3 regions of the Lysinibacillus sp. FSL P2-0066 genome follow, and region 3 is predicted to be linked to each of the others. Evidence: a T-box and tRNA genes for the amino acid it is inferred to sense, from the RefSeq annotation. Region 3 holds a T-box; the other regions hold tRNA genes.
What was found. The T-box of region 3 lies ahead of metG (methionine--tRNA ligase). A T-box ahead of a tRNA ligase gene usually reads a tRNA of that ligase, here a tRNA-Met.

Region 1 (3,240 bases), 830 kb from region 3:
ACCCATCAAATAGACGTATTAGATTTACTATATGACTTAAACCAACAGCAAAAGCGAACAATTATTATGGTATTGCATGATATTAATCTTGCATGTCGCTATGCCGATCATATTATTACAGTGCGTGACCGCGGTGTCTATCGTCAAGGGAAACCAGAAGAAATTATGACAACTGATTTAGTTAGTCATGTGTTTGACCTTGATTGCCAAATGAAGGCAGATCCCATATTTGGTACACCTCTTTGCATTCCATATGGAAAAGGACGAAAAATTTAATCGCTAATTTGAAAAACAACAAGCCTACACAGAATGATTAATCTGTGTAGGCTTTCATTTAATAGAGGTATGTTATTAATCTAAGTATCCAGTAAATTAAAAAGTGCAGTAGATGTAAATTCATCTACTGCACTTAGTATGACCCGTACGGGATTCGAACCCGTGTTACCGCCGTGAAAGGGCGGTGTCTTAACCACTTGACCAACGGGCCATGGCGGAGAAGGAGGGATTTGAACCCTCGCGCCGGTTACCCGACCTACACCCTTAGCAGGGGCGCCTCTTCAGCCTCTTGAGTACTTCCCCAAAATAAAAAATGGCTCCGAAGGCAGGACTCGAACCTGCGACAACCTGATTAACAGTCAGGTGCTACTACCAACTGAGCTACTTCGGAATAATGGTGGGCCTAAATGGACTCGAACCATCGACCTCACGCTTATCAGGCGTGCGCTCTAACCAGCTGAGCTATAGGCCCTTGGAGCGGGTGATGGGAATCGAACCCACGACATCAGCTTGGAAGGCTGAGGTTTTACCATTAAACTACACCCGCATAAATGGTGGGTCAGGACGGAATCGAACCGCCGACACTTAGAGCTTCAATCTAATGCTCTACCAACTGAGCTACTGACCCATTTCGTCCATGCTAAGCTTACTCACTCTTTTGCTTCTCATGACTTTGATTTTAAAAATGGCGGTCCCGACCGGGATCGAACCGGCGATCTCCTGCGTGACAGGCAGGCATGTTAACCGCTACACCACGGGACCTTTTGGTTGCGGGGGCCGGATTTGAACCAACGACCTTCGGGTTATGAGCCCGACGAGCTACCACTGCTCCACCCCGCGATAATTTTATATGTTTCGAGTTTTTAAAGCACCATTTATAAAAATTTAAAACTGGAGGAGGTAGAGGGATTCGAACCCCCGCGCGGTGTTACCCGCCTGTCGGTTTTCAAGACCGATCCCTTCAGCCAGACTTGGGTATACCTCCGTTACAATATATAAATGGTGGACCTTGCAGGACTCGAACCTGCGACCGGACGGTTATGAGCCGTCTGCTCTAACCAACTGAGCTAAAGGTCCTTTAAGATGGCGGCAGAGGGGATCGAACCCCCGACCTTACGGGTATGAACCGTACGCTCTAGCCAGCTGAGCTACGCCGCCAGGATCTTTATACTGGTTAATTTACTTATGGTGGAGCCTAGCGGGATCGAACCGCTGACCTCCTGCGTGCAAGGCAGGCGCTCTCCCAGCTGAGCTAAGGCCCCATAATTTTTGGAAATGGTCGGGAAGACAGGATTCGAACCTGCGACCCCTTGGTCCCAAACCAAGTGCTCTACCAAGCTGAGCTACTTCCCGTTGTTCTTTTGGCGCGCCCGACAGGAGTCGAACCCATAACCTTCTGATCCGTAGTCAGACGCTCTATCCAATTGAGCTACGGGCGCATTTAAAATGGTGCCGAGGACCGGAATCGAACCGGTACGGTAGTCACCTACCGCAGGATTTTAAGTCCTGTGCGTCTGCCAGTTCCGCCACCCCGGCACATTTGGAGCGGAAGACGAGGTTCGAACTCGCGACCCCCACCTTGGCAAGGTGGTGTTCTACCACTGAACTACTTCCGCATGTGCATAAGTTTTTTATCTGGCAATGAAAATAATGGTGCGGGTGAAGGGAGTCGAACCCCCACGCCTTGCGGCGCTAGATCCTAAGTCTAGTGCGTCTGCCAATTCCGCCACACCCGCTTATTATTATTTCTAAATGGTGAGCCATGAAGGACTCGAACCTTCGACCCTCTGATTAAAAGTCAGATGCTCTACCAACTGAGCTAATGGCTCGAAAAAATGGTGCCGGCTATAGGAATCGAACCCACGACCTACTGATTACAAGTCAGTTGCTCTACCTGCTGAGCTAAACCGGCATATGGTGGAGGATGACGGGCTCGAACCGCCGACCCTCTGCTTGTAAGGCAGATGCTCTCCCAGCTGAGCTAATCCTCCTGGGTTTTATGCCTAGCGACGTCCTACTCTCACAGGGGGAAGCCCCCAACTACCATCGGCGCTAAAGAGCTTAACTTCCGTGTTCGGTATGGGAACGGGTGTGACCTCTTTGCCATCATCACTAGACTTTGTTATGTATCTTGTTTTGAAGTTGTTTACCTGTCCTTCAAGACAAGAATTATTGTATAACGTTTTCTAACATTGTGCAATACTTTTTTATAAAAAAAAGAAATTATTACTTTTAAAAGATATTTTTGTTAAGTAAGAGAAAATATTGCCCTGCAAAATATTATAGCAATTGTTGATTCAAAAGAAAACATTTATTTTATTTCACCTATATTCTTAGCTTATAATCTATTTCAAAACAAGTGAAGAATATAGATAATCCTTCACTCGTCCTCTCATTAAATATTTGCAAGCTCTCTTTTTAATTTTGCAATATCATCAAGTGTAGTAGAAGGACCAAAAGATATTCTAAAAAATTGGCGTGCCGCTTCAAAAGAAAAACCCATTGATAGAATGGCCTTTGTTCCAGATTCACTATGAATATCACATGCACTACCTGTAGAGATACAGATTCCCGCCTCATTTAACTTTAAAAGAACATATTGCCCCTCTACTTTCTCCATCATTACCCCACAAATATTAGGTAGTTGCTGTTTACACTCAACGATCTGACATGTTTCAGGTAAATTATTTTCGAAATAATTTCTTAAAGTTTCATAATGTTGCAATTCATATTGATAGTTTTCAATTGCCGCCGCAAAGGCCACGATTGCAGGAGTATCTAATGTCCCTCCTCTGAGCCCCCTCTCATGTGTCACACCTGGTGTTAATGCAGGTACTCGGATTGCGGGGTTAATATATATGGCCCCACATCCCTTTGGCCCACCTATTTTATGAGCCGAGATGGTAATTGCATCTGCTCCTTTTGGTATAGCTAGTTTGCCAAATGATTGTACACAATCAACAT
Region 2 (3,240 bases), 820 kb from region 3:
GACAGGACGGAAAGACCCCGTGGAGCTTTACTGTAGCCTGATATTGAATTTTGGTACAACTTGTACAGGATAGGTAGGAGCCAGAGATCTCGGAGCGCCAGCTTCGAAGGAGGCGTCGGTGGGATACTACCCTGGTTGTATTGAAATTCTAACCCATGCCCCTTAGCGGGGCAGGAGACAGTGTCAGGCGGACAGTTTGACTGGGGCGGTCGCCTCCTAAAAGGTAACGGAGGCGCCCAAAGGTTCCCTCAGAATGGTTGGAAATCATTCGTAGAGTGTAAAGGCACAAGGGAGCTTGACTGCGAGACCTACAAGTCGAGCAGGGTCGAAAGACGGGCTTAGTGATCCGGTGGTTCCGCATGGAAGGGCCATCGCTCAACGGATAAAAGCTACCCCGGGGATAACAGGCTTATCTCCCCCAAGAGTCCACATCGACGGGGAGGTTTGGCACCTCGATGTCGGCTCATCGCATCCTGGGGCTGTAGTCGGTCCCAAGGGTTGGGCTGTTCGCCCATTAAAGCGGTACGCGAGCTGGGTTCAGAACGTCGTGAGACAGTTCGGTCCCTATCCGTCGTGGGCGTAGGAAATTTGAGAGGAGCTGTCCTTAGTACGAGAGGACCGGGATGGACACACCGCTGGTGTACCAGTTGTCTTGCCAAAGGCATCGCTGGGTAGCTATGTGTGGACGGGATAAGTGCTGAAAGCATCTAAGCATGAAGCCCCCCTCAAGATGAGATTTCCCATTACGCAAGTAAGTAAGATCCCTCAAAGACGATGAGGTAGATAGGTTCGAGGTGGAAGTGTGGTGACACATGGAGCTGACGAATACTAATCGATCGAGGACTTAACCAATATGTTTGAAGCATTCAATGCACCGTTTATCCAGTTTTGAAAGAATAATTCTTTCAACAAAAAAAGAGAGCTTCAAGACACAAGTAGTACAAGGAAGCAAACGAGTGATTGAAGGAGCGTACTTATGTACGTGACTGATTGAACGAGAGCAGCTGACGCAGTAATACGCCGTGTATTGGAGGTCGAATAAGTCTAGTGATGATGGCAAAGAGGTCACACCCGTTCCCATACCGAACACGGAAGTTAAGCTCTTTAGCGCCGATGGTAGTTGGGGGCTTCCCCCTGTGAGAGTAGGACGTCGCTAGGCATAAAACCCAGGAGGATTAGCTCAGCTGGGAGAGCATCTGCCTTACAAGCAGAGGGTCGGCGGTTCGAGCCCGTCATCCTCCACCATATGCCGGTTTAGCTCAGCAGGTAGAGCAACTGACTTGTAATCAGTAGGTCGTGGGTTCGATTCCTATAGCCGGCACCATTTTTTCGAGCCATTAGCTCAGTTGGTAGAGCATCTGACTTTTAATCAGAGGGTCGAAGGTTCGAGTCCTTCATGGCTCACCATTTAGAAATAATAATAAGCGGGTGTGGCGGAATTGGCAGACGCACTAGACTTAGGATCTAGCGCCGCAAGGCGTGGGGGTTCGACTCCCTTCACCCGCACCATTATTTTCATTGCCAGATAAAAAACTTATGCACATGCGGAAGTAGTTCAGTGGTAGAACACCACCTTGCCAAGGTGGGGGTCGCGAGTTCGAACCTCGTCTTCCGCTCCAAATGTGCCGGGGTGGCGGAACTGGCAGACGCACAGGACTTAAAATCCTGCGGTAGGTGACTACCGTACCGGTTCGATTCCGGTCCTCGGCACCATTTTAAATGCGCCCGTAGCTCAATTGGATAGAGCGTCTGACTACGGATCAGAAGGTTATGGGTTCGACTCCTGTCGGGCGCGCCAAAAGAACAACGGGAAGTAGCTCAGCTTGGTAGAGCACTTGGTTTGGGACCAAGGGGTCGCAGGTTCGAATCCTGTCTTCCCGACCATTTCCAAAAATTATGGGGCCTTAGCTCAGCTGGGAGAGCGCCTGCCTTGCACGCAGGAGGTCAGCGGTTCGATCCCGCTAGGCTCCACCATAAGTAAATTAACCAGTATAAAGATCCTGGCGGCGTAGCTCAGCTGGCTAGAGCGTACGGTTCATACCCGTAAGGTCGGGGGTTCGATCCCCTCTGCCGCCATCTTAAAGGACCTTTAGCTCAGTTGGTTAGAGCAGACGGCTCATAACCGTCCGGTCGCAGGTTCGAGTCCTGCAAGGTCCACCATTTATATATTGTAACGGAGGTATACCCAAGTCTGGCTGAAGGGATCGGTCTTGAAAACCGACAGGCGGGTAACACCGCGCGGGGGTTCGAATCCCTCTACCTCCTCCAGTTTTAAATTTTTATAAATGGTGCTTTAAAAACTCGAAACATATAAAATTATCGCGGGGTGGAGCAGTGGTAGCTCGTCGGGCTCATAACCCGAAGGTCGTTGGTTCAAATCCGGCCCCCGCAACCAAAAGGTCCCGTGGTGTAGCGGTTAACATGCCTGCCTGTCACGCAGGAGATCGCCGGTTCGATCCCGGTCGGGACCGCCATTTTTAAAATCAAAGTCATGAGAAGCAAAAGAGTGAGTAAGCTTAGCATGGACGAAATGGGTCAGTAGCTCAGTTGGTAGAGCATTAGATTGAAGCTCTAAGTGTCGGCGGTTCGATTCCGTCCTGACCCACCATTTATGCGGGTGTAGTTTAATGGTAAAACCTCAGCCTTCCAAGCTGATGTCGTGGGTTCGATTCCCATCACCCGCTCCAAGGGCCTATAGCTCAGCTGGTTAGAGCGCACGCCTGATAAGCGTGAGGTCGATGGTTCGAGTCCATTTAGGCCCACCATTATTCCGAAGTAGCTCAGTTGGTAGTAGCACCTGACTGTTAATCAGGTTGTCGCAGGTTCGAGTCCTGCCTTCGGAGCCATTTTTTATTTTGGGGAAGTACTCAAGAGGCTGAAGAGGCGCCCCTGCTAAGGGTGTAGGTCGGGTAACCGGCGCGAGGGTTCAAATCCCTCCTTCTCCGCCATGGCCCGTTGGTCAAGTGGTTAAGACACCGCCCTTTCACGGCGGTAACACGGGTTCGAATCCCGTACGGGTCATACTAAAAACAGTAGATGCAAATGCATCTACTGTTTTTTTATATTCATAGATACAAAATTTACTCTTGATTCAATGCATTTTCATCCATATAAACTACTTCCCAGATGTGCCCGTCTACATCCTGAAAGCCCCAACCATACATAAATCCATGATCTTGTGGTTCACTATAAGGTTTACCACCAGAGGCAAGTGCCTTATTCACTAATTGATCTACTTGT
Region 3 (3,240 bases):
TTATTATAAGCGAGAAAAGCCACATATGACGTTTTTTGGTAACTAATTAAGGAGTGATTCTATGAATAAAGCGTTTATTTTTGATATGGATGGAACATTATTTCAAACCAATCTTATTTTAGAGCCTGCGCTTGATGCAACATTTGATGTGCTACGGACAAATGGCCTGTGGCACGGAGAAACACCGATAGAAAAATATAGAGAAATAATGGGGGTTCCTTTACCTGTCGTGTGGGAAACATTATGTCCTATGCATACGCTAGAGATACGAGAAAAGAGCAATGTATTATTTCATGTAAAGCTGGTTGAGCAAATACGTGGACATAAAGGCGCATTGTATCCACATGCTGAACAAACCCTTGCAACATTGTCAGAGAAATATCCGTTATACATAGCGAGTAATGGACAGGTCGACTATTTACAAGCAATCGTTGAAACCTATCAGTTGGAGCGTTTTATAAAGGGAATCTATAGTATTCAAGCTATTGCAAGTGGGCATAAATCAGATCTGGTCAAAAGAGTTGTAGATGAAAATAAAATTGATTACGGAGCAGTGGTAGGAGATCGTTCTTCAGATATCCAAGCTGCACAGGACAATCAATTACTAGCGATAGGAGTACGCTTTGATTTTGCACAGGACAAGGAATTAGAAAAAGCAGATATAGTAATTGATGATTTAACTGCATTGGTAAATGTTACATTAGATTAACCTAAGAAAGTGTATCAAAATAAGGGATGATTTAGCGACAAACATTGCATTTCCTCACAAGAAGGCGTAAAATAATGCCAAATCCTATAGAAAAAGCATTGAGAAGGAAAAGTAAATTGGATTAGCATTTTGTAGAGAGCCTCTGTTGGTGGAAATGAGGTAAATGAACCCTTTTGAAAATGACCTTTGAGCTTCGTACCGAAAGCTTTTTAGCCAGTAGATTACGACGAGAGGGGCACTCGTTACAACAGCAGCAGTATCTCTTTTTTGATTGAAGACGTACTGATAGAGGCAAATAGTGTAAGCTATTTGTAAATATAGGTGGTAACACGGGTATACTCGTCCTAATCAGATTTGATTAGGGCGATTTTTTTTTTACCATTTTTTCTGTGAGGGGAGCAATTTAGAATGACGATTGTTATTGGAGGCGCTTGGCCGTATGCAAATGGCTCTTTGCATTTAGGGCATGTTGCCGCATTATTACCAGGTGATATTTTGGCTAGATATTACCGACAAAAAGGCGAGCAGGTTTTATATGTATCAGGCAGTGATTGTAATGGTACACCCATTTCTATACGGGCCGCACAAGAGAATACAACGACAGAGGCTATAGCTAATCACTATCATGATGAGTTTACTAGATGCTTTCATGATTTAGGATTTACCTATGATTTGTACACAAGAACAGATGCGGAGCACCACCATGAATCCGTTAAGGCCCTTTTCTTACAGCTACTGGCCAACAATTTTTTATACAAAAAGAAAATTGAACAAGCTTACTGTGAGACGGATAAACAATTCCTACCAGATCGATTTGTTGAGGGACTTTGTCCAAATTGTGGAGCAAAAGCAAGGGGAGATCAATGTGATAACTGCTCAGAAATTTTAGACCCTTTGGATTTAATTGATAAGCGCTGCAAAATTTGTGGGAACGAACCTGTTATTCGGGAAACTGAGCACTTTTATTTTACCTTTAGTCAATTTCAAGGAAGGTTGGAGTCTTATTTAGCACAAGCAAAAGTCGAGAAACGTTGGCGTGACAATGCTTTAGGGTTAACGGAGCGATACTTGGCAGAGGGAGTTCCTGACCGAGCAGTAACAAGAGATTTACCGAATGGCATAGATGTTCCAGTGCCAGGTTTTGAAGGGAAAAAAATATATGTATGGATTGAAGCTGTAGCAGGGTACTTAACAGCAAGCTTGGAATGGGCAAAAGAGCATCAAATAGCTATTGAAGATTTATGGAATGAAGAGACTATTTCATACTATGTACATGGGAAGGATAATATTCCATTCCATACAGTTATTTGGCCAGCCATTTTAATGGGAATTGGATCTAAGGCATTACCTACCCATATCATATCCAATGAGTATTTAACATTAGAAAAGCGCAAATTATCTACTAGTCAGAATTGGGCTGTATGGGTTCCTTATATTTTAAGTCGTTATGATGCGGACTCTATTCGCTACTTCTTAACGATGAATGCGCCAGAAAATCGTGATACTGATTTTTCATGGCGGGAATTTATTTATAGCCATAATGGCGAACTACTCGGAGCCTATGGTAATTTTGTAAACCGTACATTGAAGTTTATTGAGAAATCATTTGCTTGTCAGGTGCCACAAGCTGAGGTGGATAGCGACATTCGAAAACAAACCGTACAATTGTTTAATGAAGCGGGCGTTCTTATCGAAGGTGGTCATTTCAAACAGGCGTTAGAATCCATCTTTGAGTATATTCGAGGAGCTAATCGTTATTTTGATGAACAACAGCCATGGCTACAGGTAAAAGAAAACGTAGAGGCAGGTAATCGTACATTAGCAACTTGCGTCTATATCATTGCGAATTTAGGACAGCTGCTGCATCCTTTCTTACCGTTTTCAGCAAAGAAAGTAAGAAATATGTTAGGTATAAATGAAATGATGTGGCATGAGCAAGTAGATCTGCCTAAATTAATTCAAGAGGTGACGCCATTGTTTGAACGTCTTGATATCGAACGAATCGATGAGGAATATCAAAAACTAGTTAGGGATAGTCACTAGGATTGAAAAAGCAGTATGGCTCGCGCGCCATACTGCTTTGCTATTTACGTTTAATTCATAACAGGTGTTAATTTTGTCACTACAATGCTATTGATTGCATTAATATAGGCTAAGGCACTTGCCTTTAGAATATCTGTATCTGCTGCTTTTGCAATATACTTTTCGCCTTCATGCTCAATCGTAATTTTTACTTTACCTAAAGCCTCTTTGCCTCGTGAAACACTATTGATATTATATTCCACTAGTTTTACATCCATATTTGTAATTTCTGCAATGGCTGAATAGAGGGCATCAATTGGACCAGAGCCTACTGCACTAGCTTTAAATACTTCGCCGCCTTTTCGAACCTTAACACTTGCTGAAGGGAAGCTTGTATTGCTGACGACTTGTAGATCATCAAAATCAAAGAATTGCTCACTATAATGTGTAGCATTTTTATTATTGGCATCATGTTTTTCATAATAGCTTTCAACAATAACATATAAATC

Region 1: it encodes a tRNA-Met, which carries the amino acid that the T-box ahead of metG (methionine--tRNA ligase) is inferred to sense. The anticodon was not compared.
Region 2: it encodes a tRNA-Met, which carries the amino acid that the T-box ahead of metG (methionine--tRNA ligase) is inferred to sense. The anticodon was not compared.

Annotation. Positions count from the first base shown of each region.
Region 1 is NZ_CP150202.1:3,378,731-3,381,970, forward strand. It holds gene MKZ14_RS16780 (ABC transporter ATP-binding protein) at 1-276, shown strand, start outside; tRNA gene MKZ14_RS16785 (tRNA-Glu) at 416-487, opposite strand; tRNA gene MKZ14_RS16790 (tRNA-Ser) at 489-579, opposite strand; tRNA gene MKZ14_RS16795 (tRNA-Asn) at 591-667, opposite strand; tRNA gene MKZ14_RS16800 (tRNA-Ile) at 672-748, opposite strand; tRNA gene MKZ14_RS16805 (tRNA-Gly) at 750-823, opposite strand; tRNA gene MKZ14_RS16810 (tRNA-Phe) at 829-904, opposite strand; tRNA gene MKZ14_RS16815 (tRNA-Asp) at 963-1,038, opposite strand; tRNA gene MKZ14_RS16820 (tRNA-Met) at 1,042-1,116, opposite strand; tRNA gene MKZ14_RS16825 (tRNA-Ser) at 1,169-1,261, opposite strand; tRNA gene MKZ14_RS16830 (tRNA-Ile) at 1,277-1,353, opposite strand; tRNA gene MKZ14_RS16835 (tRNA-Met) at 1,361-1,434, opposite strand; tRNA gene MKZ14_RS16840 (tRNA-Ala) at 1,463-1,538, opposite strand; tRNA gene MKZ14_RS16845 (tRNA-Pro) at 1,553-1,629, opposite strand; tRNA gene MKZ14_RS16850 (tRNA-Arg) at 1,639-1,715, opposite strand; tRNA gene MKZ14_RS16855 (tRNA-Leu) at 1,724-1,812, opposite strand; tRNA gene MKZ14_RS16860 (tRNA-Gly) at 1,818-1,892, opposite strand; tRNA gene MKZ14_RS16865 (tRNA-Leu) at 1,928-2,012, opposite strand; tRNA gene MKZ14_RS16870 (tRNA-Lys) at 2,030-2,105, opposite strand; tRNA gene MKZ14_RS16875 (tRNA-Thr) at 2,113-2,188, opposite strand; tRNA gene MKZ14_RS16880 (tRNA-Val) at 2,192-2,267, opposite strand; rRNA gene rrf (5S ribosomal RNA) at 2,278-2,393, opposite strand; gene MKZ14_RS16890 (cysteine desulfurase family protein) at 2,672-3,240, opposite strand, start outside.
Region 2 is NZ_CP150202.1:3,388,253-3,391,492, reverse strand. It holds rRNA gene MKZ14_RS17025 (23S ribosomal RNA) at 1-852, shown strand, start outside; rRNA gene rrf (5S ribosomal RNA) at 1,044-1,159, shown strand; tRNA gene MKZ14_RS17015 (tRNA-Val) at 1,170-1,245, shown strand; tRNA gene MKZ14_RS17010 (tRNA-Thr) at 1,249-1,324, shown strand; tRNA gene MKZ14_RS17005 (tRNA-Lys) at 1,332-1,407, shown strand; tRNA gene MKZ14_RS17000 (tRNA-Leu) at 1,425-1,509, shown strand; tRNA gene MKZ14_RS16995 (tRNA-Gly) at 1,545-1,619, shown strand; tRNA gene MKZ14_RS16990 (tRNA-Leu) at 1,625-1,713, shown strand; tRNA gene MKZ14_RS16985 (tRNA-Arg) at 1,722-1,798, shown strand; tRNA gene MKZ14_RS16980 (tRNA-Pro) at 1,808-1,884, shown strand; tRNA gene MKZ14_RS16975 (tRNA-Ala) at 1,899-1,974, shown strand; tRNA gene MKZ14_RS16970 (tRNA-Met) at 2,003-2,076, shown strand; tRNA gene MKZ14_RS16965 (tRNA-Ile) at 2,084-2,160, shown strand; tRNA gene MKZ14_RS16960 (tRNA-Ser) at 2,176-2,268, shown strand; tRNA gene MKZ14_RS16955 (tRNA-Met) at 2,321-2,395, shown strand; tRNA gene MKZ14_RS16950 (tRNA-Asp) at 2,399-2,474, shown strand; tRNA gene MKZ14_RS16945 (tRNA-Phe) at 2,533-2,608, shown strand; tRNA gene MKZ14_RS16940 (tRNA-Gly) at 2,614-2,687, shown strand; tRNA gene MKZ14_RS16935 (tRNA-Ile) at 2,689-2,765, shown strand; tRNA gene MKZ14_RS16930 (tRNA-Asn) at 2,770-2,846, shown strand; tRNA gene MKZ14_RS16925 (tRNA-Ser) at 2,858-2,948, shown strand; tRNA gene MKZ14_RS16920 (tRNA-Glu) at 2,950-3,021, shown strand; gene MKZ14_RS16915 (VOC family protein) at 3,081-3,240, opposite strand, start outside.
Region 3 is NZ_CP150202.1:4,205,454-4,208,693, reverse strand. It holds gene fosM (FosM family fosfomycin resistance protein) at 1-46, shown strand, start outside; gene MKZ14_RS20905 (HAD hydrolase-like protein) at 62-709, shown strand; T-box leader at 799-1,059, shown strand; gene metG (methionine--tRNA ligase) at 1,118-2,752, shown strand; gene MKZ14_RS20895 (2-isopropylmalate synthase) at 2,803-3,240, opposite strand, start outside.